DNA from 2 places in the Phytopseudomonas argentinensis genome. Region 1 is predicted to be linked to the other one. Evidence: riboswitches for the same ligand, from Rfam matches in the RefSeq annotation. Region 1 holds a riboswitch; the other holds the start of a gene.
The links. Region 1 has a riboswitch for manganese ahead of mntP (manganese efflux pump MntP). Riboswitches for the same ligand answer to the same signal wherever they lie in the genome.
Positions count from the first base shown of each region.

Region 1 (4,403 bases):
GGTGCTGCTCTTGGCTACCGCCGCCGCACTGATCTGGGCCAATTCGCCCTACGCCGACAGCTATCACGCGCTCTGGCATGCGCCGGTGTCGTTCGGCTTCGGCAGCTTTGGTTTTTCCCAATCGCTGCACTTCTGGATCAACGACGGCCTGATGACCCTGTTCTTTCTGATCGTCGGCATGGAGATTCGCCGCGAAATGCATGACGGTGCCCTGGCCGATCTGCGTCAGGCGTCGCTGCCCATTGCTGCCGCCTGCGGCGGCGTGATCATGCCGGCAGTGATCTACGCCAGCCTCAACCACCAGGGCGCCGGGCTGCACGGCTGGGCGATTCCAGCGGCGACCGATATCGCCTTTGCCGTTGGCCTGCTGGCGTTACTGGGCAAGGGCATTCCCTCGGGCGTGCGCATTTTCCTGCTGACCCTGGCGGTGATCGACGACGTGATCGCGGTGACCCTGATCGCGCTGTTCTATTCCGACGGCCTCAACTACAGCGGCTTTGCCCTGGCCGGTGTTGGTGCACTGGCCGTGCTGGGGCTGCAGCGCATCGGCATCGGCTCGGCCTATGCCTACGTGCTGCCAGGTGCGCTGATGTGGGGCGGCTTGTTGATGACCGGCGCGCACCCGACGCTGGCCGGGGTGATTCTCGGCCTGATGACGCCGGTGATGTGCCTGCCCACTCGCGAGCTGCCCCGTGATGCCGTCGGCCGTATCGCCCGCGAGCTGGAGGACGACAGCGGCACGGCGGTGGCCTCCAACGAGGCCGCGCAGGCGCTGCGCGAGTTGCGCCTGGCCCAGCGCGAATTACTGCCGCCGGTGGTGCGCGTGCAACTGGCACTGCACCCCTGGGTCACCTTCGGCCTGATGCCGTTGTTCGCCCTGGCCAACGCCGGGGTGAGCCTGGGTGGTACCGATCTGTCGTCGAGCACCTCGCACTGGGTGATGATGGGCGTGGCCATCGCGCTGCTGGTGGGCAAGCCGGTCGGGGTTATCAGCGTCGGCTGGCTGGTGGTCAGGCTCGGCCTGTGCCGCTTGCCCGCCGACGTGTCCTGGGGCGGTGTGGCCCTGATCGGCCTGTTGGCGGGGATCGGCTTCACCATGTCGATATTTATCGCCAACCTGGCATTCAGCGATGCCAACCTGCTGGCCGCCGCCAAGCTGGGCGTGCTGCTGGGATCGCTGGCCTCGGCACTGCTGGGGCTGACCTGGGGCGTGCTCTACGTGCGCCGCCTGCGTGCCGCCCAGGCAGCCAGCGCCGCCTAGCGAGCGAGTCGGTAAACGGAATCGGCGGCGTGCCCGGGTTCAGTTGCTAGCGGCGGAACTGGCTGGGCGGCAGTCCGTGGATCTGCCGGAAGCGCCTGGGACAGTTGGCCTCGTCGCCGCGCTGCAGTGGGTAGATCGCCGGTGCCGGGCTGGACGTGTTCGCCGACGAGCCCCAGGTGCCCGGCGAGCTGTTCGAGTTCGAGCAGGTGGTGCCGCAGCCGCGCCAGCGCCACGATGCAGACCCCCACGGGTATGGGCGAGATGGTCGTCGCCAGCCTGGTGGACGTATTTCGCCGGGCGCCCGTTCAAAGGCAGCGTCACTGGCTGAGTGTCGCGGATGGCGGCTTCCGCCGAGCCGCCCTCTGGAGCTCTGCGCCCCCCTGTTAGCCGCGGTGCAAGACAGCCCATCGGCACGCTGCCTGCGCAGCCAGTGGCCGGGTAGCGAACCTTCCTGTCGAAACGACTGATTTCCCGGTAGAAAAAATGGTTTTTTCGCGCTGCGCTTTTGAGTAAAGTGCGGGCCTCTTTGGGGAGTAGCCTGCTTCCGGGTTCGCTCGGCAGCGTTCGTATCAACATTCTCGGCAGCAGCCGTGGTACGAACACCTTTCGGTTGGTGAGACCAATGACTGATACGTGCCTGAGGTCGGGCGCGTGTATCGGTCATTGACTCGTAGCCCGACCGAGACGTAACCGTGAGTTTCCTTTCTCTTGTCTTCCTGGCCTTCGCCATGTCCACCGATGCCTTCGCCGCGGCTGTCGGCAAGGGCGCCTCGCTGCACAACCCCCGATTTCTCGATGCCCTGCGCACCGGTCTGATCTTCGGCGTGATCGAAGCCATCACGCCGGCGGTCGGCTGGTTCATCGGCCAGGCCGCGGCTGGCTATGTGGAACAGTGGGATCACTGGATCGCCTTCACGCTGCTGCTGTTACTCGGCGGCCACATGATCCACGCGGGCTTGCAGCCCGAGGCCGACGAGGCAGGAGAGAAACCCACGGCGCATTCCTTCTGGCTGCTGGCCGCCACGGCATTCGCCACCAGCATCGACGCGCTGGCCGTGGGTGTCGGCCTGGCTTTCGTCGATGTGAACATCTGGCCCGCGGCGCTGGCCATCGGCCTGGCGACCATGACCATGGTCACCATAGGCGTGATGCTCGGGCGCCTGATCGGCACCGCGATCGGCCGCAAGGCGGAAATCCTCGGCGGCCTGGTGCTGATCGGCGTGGGCGCGGCGATTCTCTATGACCACACCTTGTAAGCCGCCAGACCGCCGGCAGCCAAGGTCGAATGGGCTCAGGTGCTCTGGACTTTTCGGGCGCTGTCCCGCTGCATGACCAGGACGTAAAGGTACGGTAGCAGGTGCTGGCTGCATTCCACGGCTTGGCACCCCTGGCAACAGGCCAGCCGATAAGGGAGGGATATGGTTATTGTCGGGAGTCCGGCGCGGCCCTGGCGATTCGCTTCGCCATGCTGCGCGTAGAGTTGTCAGTGCCGCTGCCGAGGGCGGCGAGCTCGTCCGCGGCGATAGCTTCCAATCGCAATGCCCCGTCGACGCCGTGATCCCTCGCTGAGGGTGCGCGGCGCCTCGAGGCGGTGATACAGGCGCTCAGCCCTTGTTCTTGCGCTGGGGTTTGGGGCGGCCCTGTACGCATTTGAAGCGCGGCTCGGTCTTGCAGATCACGTAAATGCGTCCGCGACGTTTGACGATCTGGCAGTCGCGATGGCGCAGCTTGGCCTGTTTCAGCGAGGCGACGACCTTCATGACTTGGCGCCTGCGAAGCCGGCGAAGCGCTTGTTGAAGCCGGCCACGCGACCTTCGCTGGTGACCTGGCGTTGCTGGCCGGTGTAGATCGGGTGCGATGCACTGGATACGTCCAGGGTGACATAGGGATAGGTGTTGCCGTCACTGTGCTGGCGCGTCTTGTCGGTCTCGACCGTGGAGCCGATCAGCCAGTAGGCGTCAGCGGCAACGTCGTGAAACAGGACAGGGCGATAGGTGGGGTGGATATCGGGTTTCATGGGGGCTCCATTGGCTACGTTATAAAGTAACGCATTCAGTCTTGATGATTTTAATTCTCATTACAAGCCTTGCTCGTCGATTCGGGGGCACCGCGAAAACCTCGCCTAAATGCGCTTGCCAAAATGTTATGTTGTAACAATAATGGCGGCGCTTTTCGTAGGGCGTTGCGTGGCTCTGGCTGAAGAGGCCTGGTGTTGTGAACGGTAAAACGGCGGCAAAGCGCTGCAGGCGGATCACTTAATCGTTTAAGATGCCGGCGCCGGTTTCCGTGAGGAATTAATAGGGAATCCGTCGCCACCTCGGGTGGCCAAACGGAACTGCCCCCGCAACTGTAGGTATCGAGCAGCGCTGCATTCGTGTCACTGGGAATCGCTTCCGGGAAGGCCGCCGCGTTGCGCAGACGTACCAGTCAGGAGACCTGCCGGCATGGGTCTGCTTCCGCTTCTGGTGGGCAGGCGCCAGTAATCGAACCGCCGGCGGGGTGTCCGGGAGGGGGCATCCGTGATCACTTCCCGCAAGGGACAGGCGTGGCCGTGGCCGCGCGGCGTGATGTGTTCTCCAGCCTACGCACTGCCTTTATGCGTATTTGTTGATTAGGAGATCACCCGGATGTTCGTGTCACGCCTTGCCCTCATCGGTGCCGCCCTGAGTCTGTCTTCTCTGACCTGTGCCGCCGGCCCGACCCAGTATCCGCTCAGCCTGGAAAACTGCGGGCAGTCGCTGACCTTTGCGAAAAGCCCCGGCACTGCCGTGACCATCGGCCAGGCGGGCACCGAAATCCTCTATTCCATGGGCCTGGGCGAGCGCCTGGCCGGTACTTCGCTGTGGTTCAGCCACGTGCTGCCCGAATTCGAGGCGCAGAATGCCAAGGTGCCGCGCCTGGCCGACAACGACCCGAGCTTCGAGTCGGTGATCGGCAAGCGCCCGGGCCTGGTGGCGGTGCAGTTCGAGTGGATGGTGGGCGAGCAGGGTGTGGTGGGTACGCGTAAGCAGTTTCACGACCTGAACATCCCCACCTACATCATGCCCACCGACTGCGAAGGCAAGGACAACCTGGTCGGCGCCGACGGCACCCGCCTGCAGCCGTTCCAGATCGACAGCCTGTACAAGAGCATCGACCAGCT
Region 1 covers NZ_CP056087.1:3,341,903-3,346,305, reverse strand. The annotation lists gene nhaA (Na+/H+ antiporter NhaA) at 1-1,261, shown strand, start outside; partial or broken gene SA190iCDA_RS14925 (2-hydroxyacid dehydrogenase) at 1,396-1,589, shown strand; yybP-ykoY riboswitch at 1,783-1,949, shown strand; gene mntP (manganese efflux pump MntP) at 1,990-2,517, shown strand; gene ykgO (type B 50S ribosomal protein L36) at 2,866-3,021, opposite strand; gene SA190iCDA_RS14910 (type B 50S ribosomal protein L31) at 3,018-3,278, opposite strand; cobalamin riboswitch at 3,523-3,720, shown strand; gene SA190iCDA_RS14905 (ABC transporter substrate-binding protein) at 3,889-4,403, shown strand, end outside.

Region 2 (4,403 bases), 1.5 Mb from region 1:
CCCGGTGCCGACGCCTAGCGCGCAGAACACCCCGGCGCGGCGACCATGGGCCACGCTTTCACGCACCACGATGGCGAAATCCGGCCCCGGGCTCGCGACGGCCAGCAGGTGAATGAGGGCAACGGTGAAGAACTCCATCCAGTACACGGCAACTCCAGGAATCGGCTGATTGATCGATGGGCAGAGGCTAGGGTCTGTTGACGATTCACCCATGGCCGCGCGCCCCGGCTGTGGGCAGGCGGCGGCGCGCTTCTGATAGGCTGCACTTTACTTCCCGACAGGACAGCCCGAAAGGTACAGCTGATGAGTAAAACAGGCCGCGCGGTGTTTCTCGATTATCGCTCCCTCGACCTCGGCGATCTGGACATGGCCCCGCTGCGGGAACCGTTCGCCGAACTGGTACTGCACGACCAGAGCAGCCCGTCGCAGATCATCGAGCGTTTGCAGGGGGCCCGTGTGGCGATCAGCAACAAGGCGGTGATCGACGGGGCCGTGCTGGCCGCCTGTCCCGATCTCGAGCTGATACTGGTCGCGGCCACTGGCACCAACAACGTCGACCTCGCCGCGGCACGGGCCCACGGCGTGACCGTGTGCAATTGCCAGGGTTACGGTACGCCCTCGGTGGCCCAGCACACCCTGGCGCTGCTGCTCGCCCTGGCCACCAGCCTGCCGGACTATCAGCGCGATATCCACGCTGGCCGCTGGCAGCAGTCGCCGATGTTCTGTCTGCTCGACCACCCCATCGTCGAGCTCGAAGGCAAGACCCTGGGCCTGCTCGGCCACGGCGAGCTGGGTAGCGCCGTCGCCAGGCTGGCTGAAGCCTTTGGCATGCGCGTGCGCTATGGCCAGTTGCCTGGCCGCCCGCCGCGGGCCGATCGCCTGCCGCTGGATGAACTGCTTGCCCAGGTCGATGCCCTCACCCTGCACTGCCCGCTGACCGAACAGACCCGCAACCTGATCGGCGCCCGGGAGCTGGCCTTGCTCAAGCCTGGCGCTTTCGTGATCAATACCGCCCGAGGCGGCCTGATCGACGAACAGGCGCTGGCCGATGCCCTGCGCGCGGGCAAGCTCGGCGGCGCGGCGACCGACGTGCTGACTCAGGAGCCGCCCAAAGACGGCAACCCACTGCTGGCTGCCGACATCCCGCGCCTGATCATCACCCCCCACAGCGCCTGGGGCGCCCGCGAAGCGCGCCAGCGGATCGTTGGCCAACTGGCGGAAGACGCGGCGGGCTTCTTCGCCGGGCAGGCCAAACGCCAGGTCAACTGATCGCCTGGCGCGTCGGGCTTGCAGCTTGCGGCCCAGGCCCCTACCCTTCGCGCTTTTGCCGGGGTTAGATCTGATGGATCCGCGAAGTGAAGTGCTGCTGCGCCAGGCCGAGCTGTTCGCTGGCCCCGCCCTGCTCGCGGGCCTGCCGGCCGATGATCTGCTGGCACACCTGCCCCAGGCCTCGGGCTGGGGTTGGCACGCCGGTGACCAGGCGAGGCTCGAGGCGCGCTTCGCCGGGCGCAGCACCTTCGACGTCGCACCACCGGCACCTGGTTTCGAGACGGCGGTGTTGTTCCTGCCCAAATCCCGCGAGTTGACGGCCTACCTGCTCGACGCCCTGGCCGCCCGCCTGCCTGGCAAGCTGCTCTACCTGGTTGGCGAAAAGCGCGCCGGTGTCGAGCGCGCGGCCAAACAGATGGCCGCCTACGGCACGCCGCGCAAACTCGACAGCGCGCGCCACTGCCAGCTGTGGCAGGTGCGCGTGGCTCAGGCGCCTGCAGAACCCGCTCTCGCCTCGCTGGCCCAGCGCTACAGCCTGCCGCTCGATGACGGCCCCCTCGAAGTGGTCACCCTGCCAGGGGTGTTCAGCCACGGCCGGCTGGATATCGGCAGCGCACTGCTGCTCAAGCATCTGGATCAGCTGCCAGGCGGTCATCTGCTCGACTTCGGTTGTGGTGCCGGCGTGCTCGGTGCGGTACTCAAACGCCGCTATCCGCACAGCCAGGTCAGCCTGCTGGACGTCGATGCCTTCGCCGTCGCAAGCAGCCGCCTGACGCTGGCGGCCAATGGCCTGCAGGCGGATGTCATCAGCGGCGATGGTATCGCCGCGGCCCCCGTCGAGCTGAGCGCCATCCTCAGCAACCCACCCTTCCACCAGGGCGTGCATACCCACTATCAGGCCAGCGAAGACCTGTTGCGCCAGGCCTCGCAACACCTGCGCAAGGGCGGCGAGATCCGCCTGGTGGCCAACCGCTTTCTCAAGTACCCACCGCTGATCGAAAGACATATCGGCGCCTGCCACACCCTGGCCGACGCCGATGGTTTCCGTATCTACCAGGCGCTCAACCCGTGAAGGCCCGCGCCTGCGGCACAGCGGCGCAGGCCTTGCCCAACGAACGGCGTTTGGGCAGAATGCGCGCGTCCTAGGGGAGTAGTCTCCCGCGAGCGCCCGCTCGCCCGGCATGCATCAACATACTTGGTCGGCTGACCATGGTGCGTGCGACCCAAGATCCGCCCAGACGGATCGGCGCCGTTCGGCTCGAACGCCGCACAGGGTTTGACAAGACCTATGACACGAACACCTTACCCGGGGCGGGAAGGCTGTACGTGTCATAGCCGTGTCTACCCGCCCCTTTAGGAACCTCGATGCTGGAATCTCTTTTCGTTCCCACCCTGATCGTTGCCCTGGCGGAAATCGGCGACAAGACGCAGCTGCTCGCGCTGTTGCTGGCCGCGCGCTTTCGCAGGCCCTGGCCGATCATCTGGGGCATGGTGGTCGCCACCCTGGCCAACCACCTGGCCGCGGGCGCAGTGGGCAACTGGGTAGCAGGCCTGCTATCGCCGGCGCTGCTGAGCTGGATCCTGGCGGCCTCGTTTATCGCCGTGGCGCTGTGGACGCTGATCCCGGACAAGCTCGATGACGACGAAAGCTCCAACCTCAAGCGCTACGGGCCGTTCCTGACCACGCTGATCGCCTTTTTCCTGGCGGAGATGGGTGACAAGACCCAGGTGGCGACGGTCATGCTCGCCGCCCAGTATCCGCACTTCATCATGGTGGTGCTCGGTACCACGCTGGGCATGCTGATCGCCAACGTGCCGGTGGTGCTGGCCGGCAACTTCGCCGCCGACCGCCTGCCGCTCACCCTGATTCGCCGACTCGCCGCCATCGCCTTCGCGGCACTGGCGGTCTATGCCGCCTACCAGGCGATGCTGTTGAGCGGGATCCTGAACGGCTGGTGAACGGTTCGAGACCGCTGCCGATCCAGACAGCGGCCTCGAACGAAGCCCGAGTGGCCAGAGCACGACCAGCTACCTGGTTGGCTAACCGGCCCGCTTCATGGCTGCCAAAGTCGCGAGGATCAGCTTTTCTTGGCCTGCTGATACAGCGGCATGACCTTGGGAATGGCTGCCTGCAGCGAGGCGATACGGCTCGACGAGGACGGGTGGGTGCTCATGAACTCCGGCGGCGCCCCTTCGCTGGCCTTGGCCATCTTCTCCCACAGGGTGACCGCCGCGTTGGGGTTGAAGCCTGCACGGGCAGCCAGCTCCAGGCCGATCAGGTCGGCCTCGTTCTCGTTGCTGCGGCTGTTGGGCAGCGTCATGCCGTAGTTCACCGCTGCATCGGCCAGTGCCATCTGATCCGAGCTCACGCCCAGCAGCGCGGCAGCGCCCTGCTTGGCCATGTTCAGCCCATAGGCCTTGGACATCGCCTCGCGGCCATGCTCACGCAGGGCGTGGGCGATCTCGTGACCCATGACCGCAGCGATTTCGTCATCGGTGAGCTTCAGCTTCTCGATGATGCCGCTGTAGAAGATGATCTTGCCGCCGGGGCCGCAGTTGGCATTGAGCTCAGGGCTCTTGATCAGGTTGACGTCCCACTGCCACTGCGCCGAATCCGGGCGGAACAACGGCGCCTGCTTGATCAGCCGATCGGCGATACGCTGCAGGCGTTTGGCATCGGCACTGGTCTTGTCCAGCACGCCTTGGCTGGAGGCCTTCTGCAGGGTTTCCTGGTAGGACTGGGCGTACATCTGGTTGACCTCATCGGTCGACAGCGCGCTGAACATGTACTGCTTGCGCTCGACACCTACCGCCCCACCGCTGGTGGTGTTGACGGCTTGGCATCCTGCCAGCAGCAGTGCCGCGGTCAGCGTGGTAATGGACAACGACGATTTCATGCTGGAGCTCCCTGGGAAATTGAGCGAGGTATGCTAGCAGGCTGTTGAAAAACTACCTACGTTGCCGCCGCGTCGTTAAAAATAGCCTCGCGTCAGTTGCCTCGCCTAGGTTGTTCAGCGGCCTGCTGAGGCTGCCGTATTCAAGCACAGGCCAATGCCTCAGGCAGGCGTCAGACACTCCGGCCCGTCGAGCTTCGGATCATTGACCAGATTGCTCAATACCCGTTCCCGCAGGGG
Region 2 covers NZ_CP056087.1:1,844,898-1,849,300, reverse strand. The annotation lists gene SA190iCDA_RS08130 (LysE family transporter) at 1-147, opposite strand, end outside; gene SA190iCDA_RS08125 (2-hydroxyacid dehydrogenase) at 304-1,269, shown strand; gene SA190iCDA_RS08120 (class I SAM-dependent methyltransferase) at 1,343-2,341, shown strand; yybP-ykoY riboswitch at 2,400-2,546, shown strand; gene SA190iCDA_RS08115 (TMEM165/GDT1 family protein) at 2,638-3,228, shown strand; gene SA190iCDA_RS08110 (M48 family metallopeptidase) at 3,348-4,166, opposite strand; gene SA190iCDA_RS08105 (SOS response-associated peptidase) at 4,326-4,403, opposite strand, start outside.
Region 2: linked by a shared signal. The riboswitch ahead of SA190iCDA_RS08115 (TMEM165/GDT1 family protein) and the one ahead of mntP (manganese efflux pump MntP) in region 1 are both predicted to bind manganese.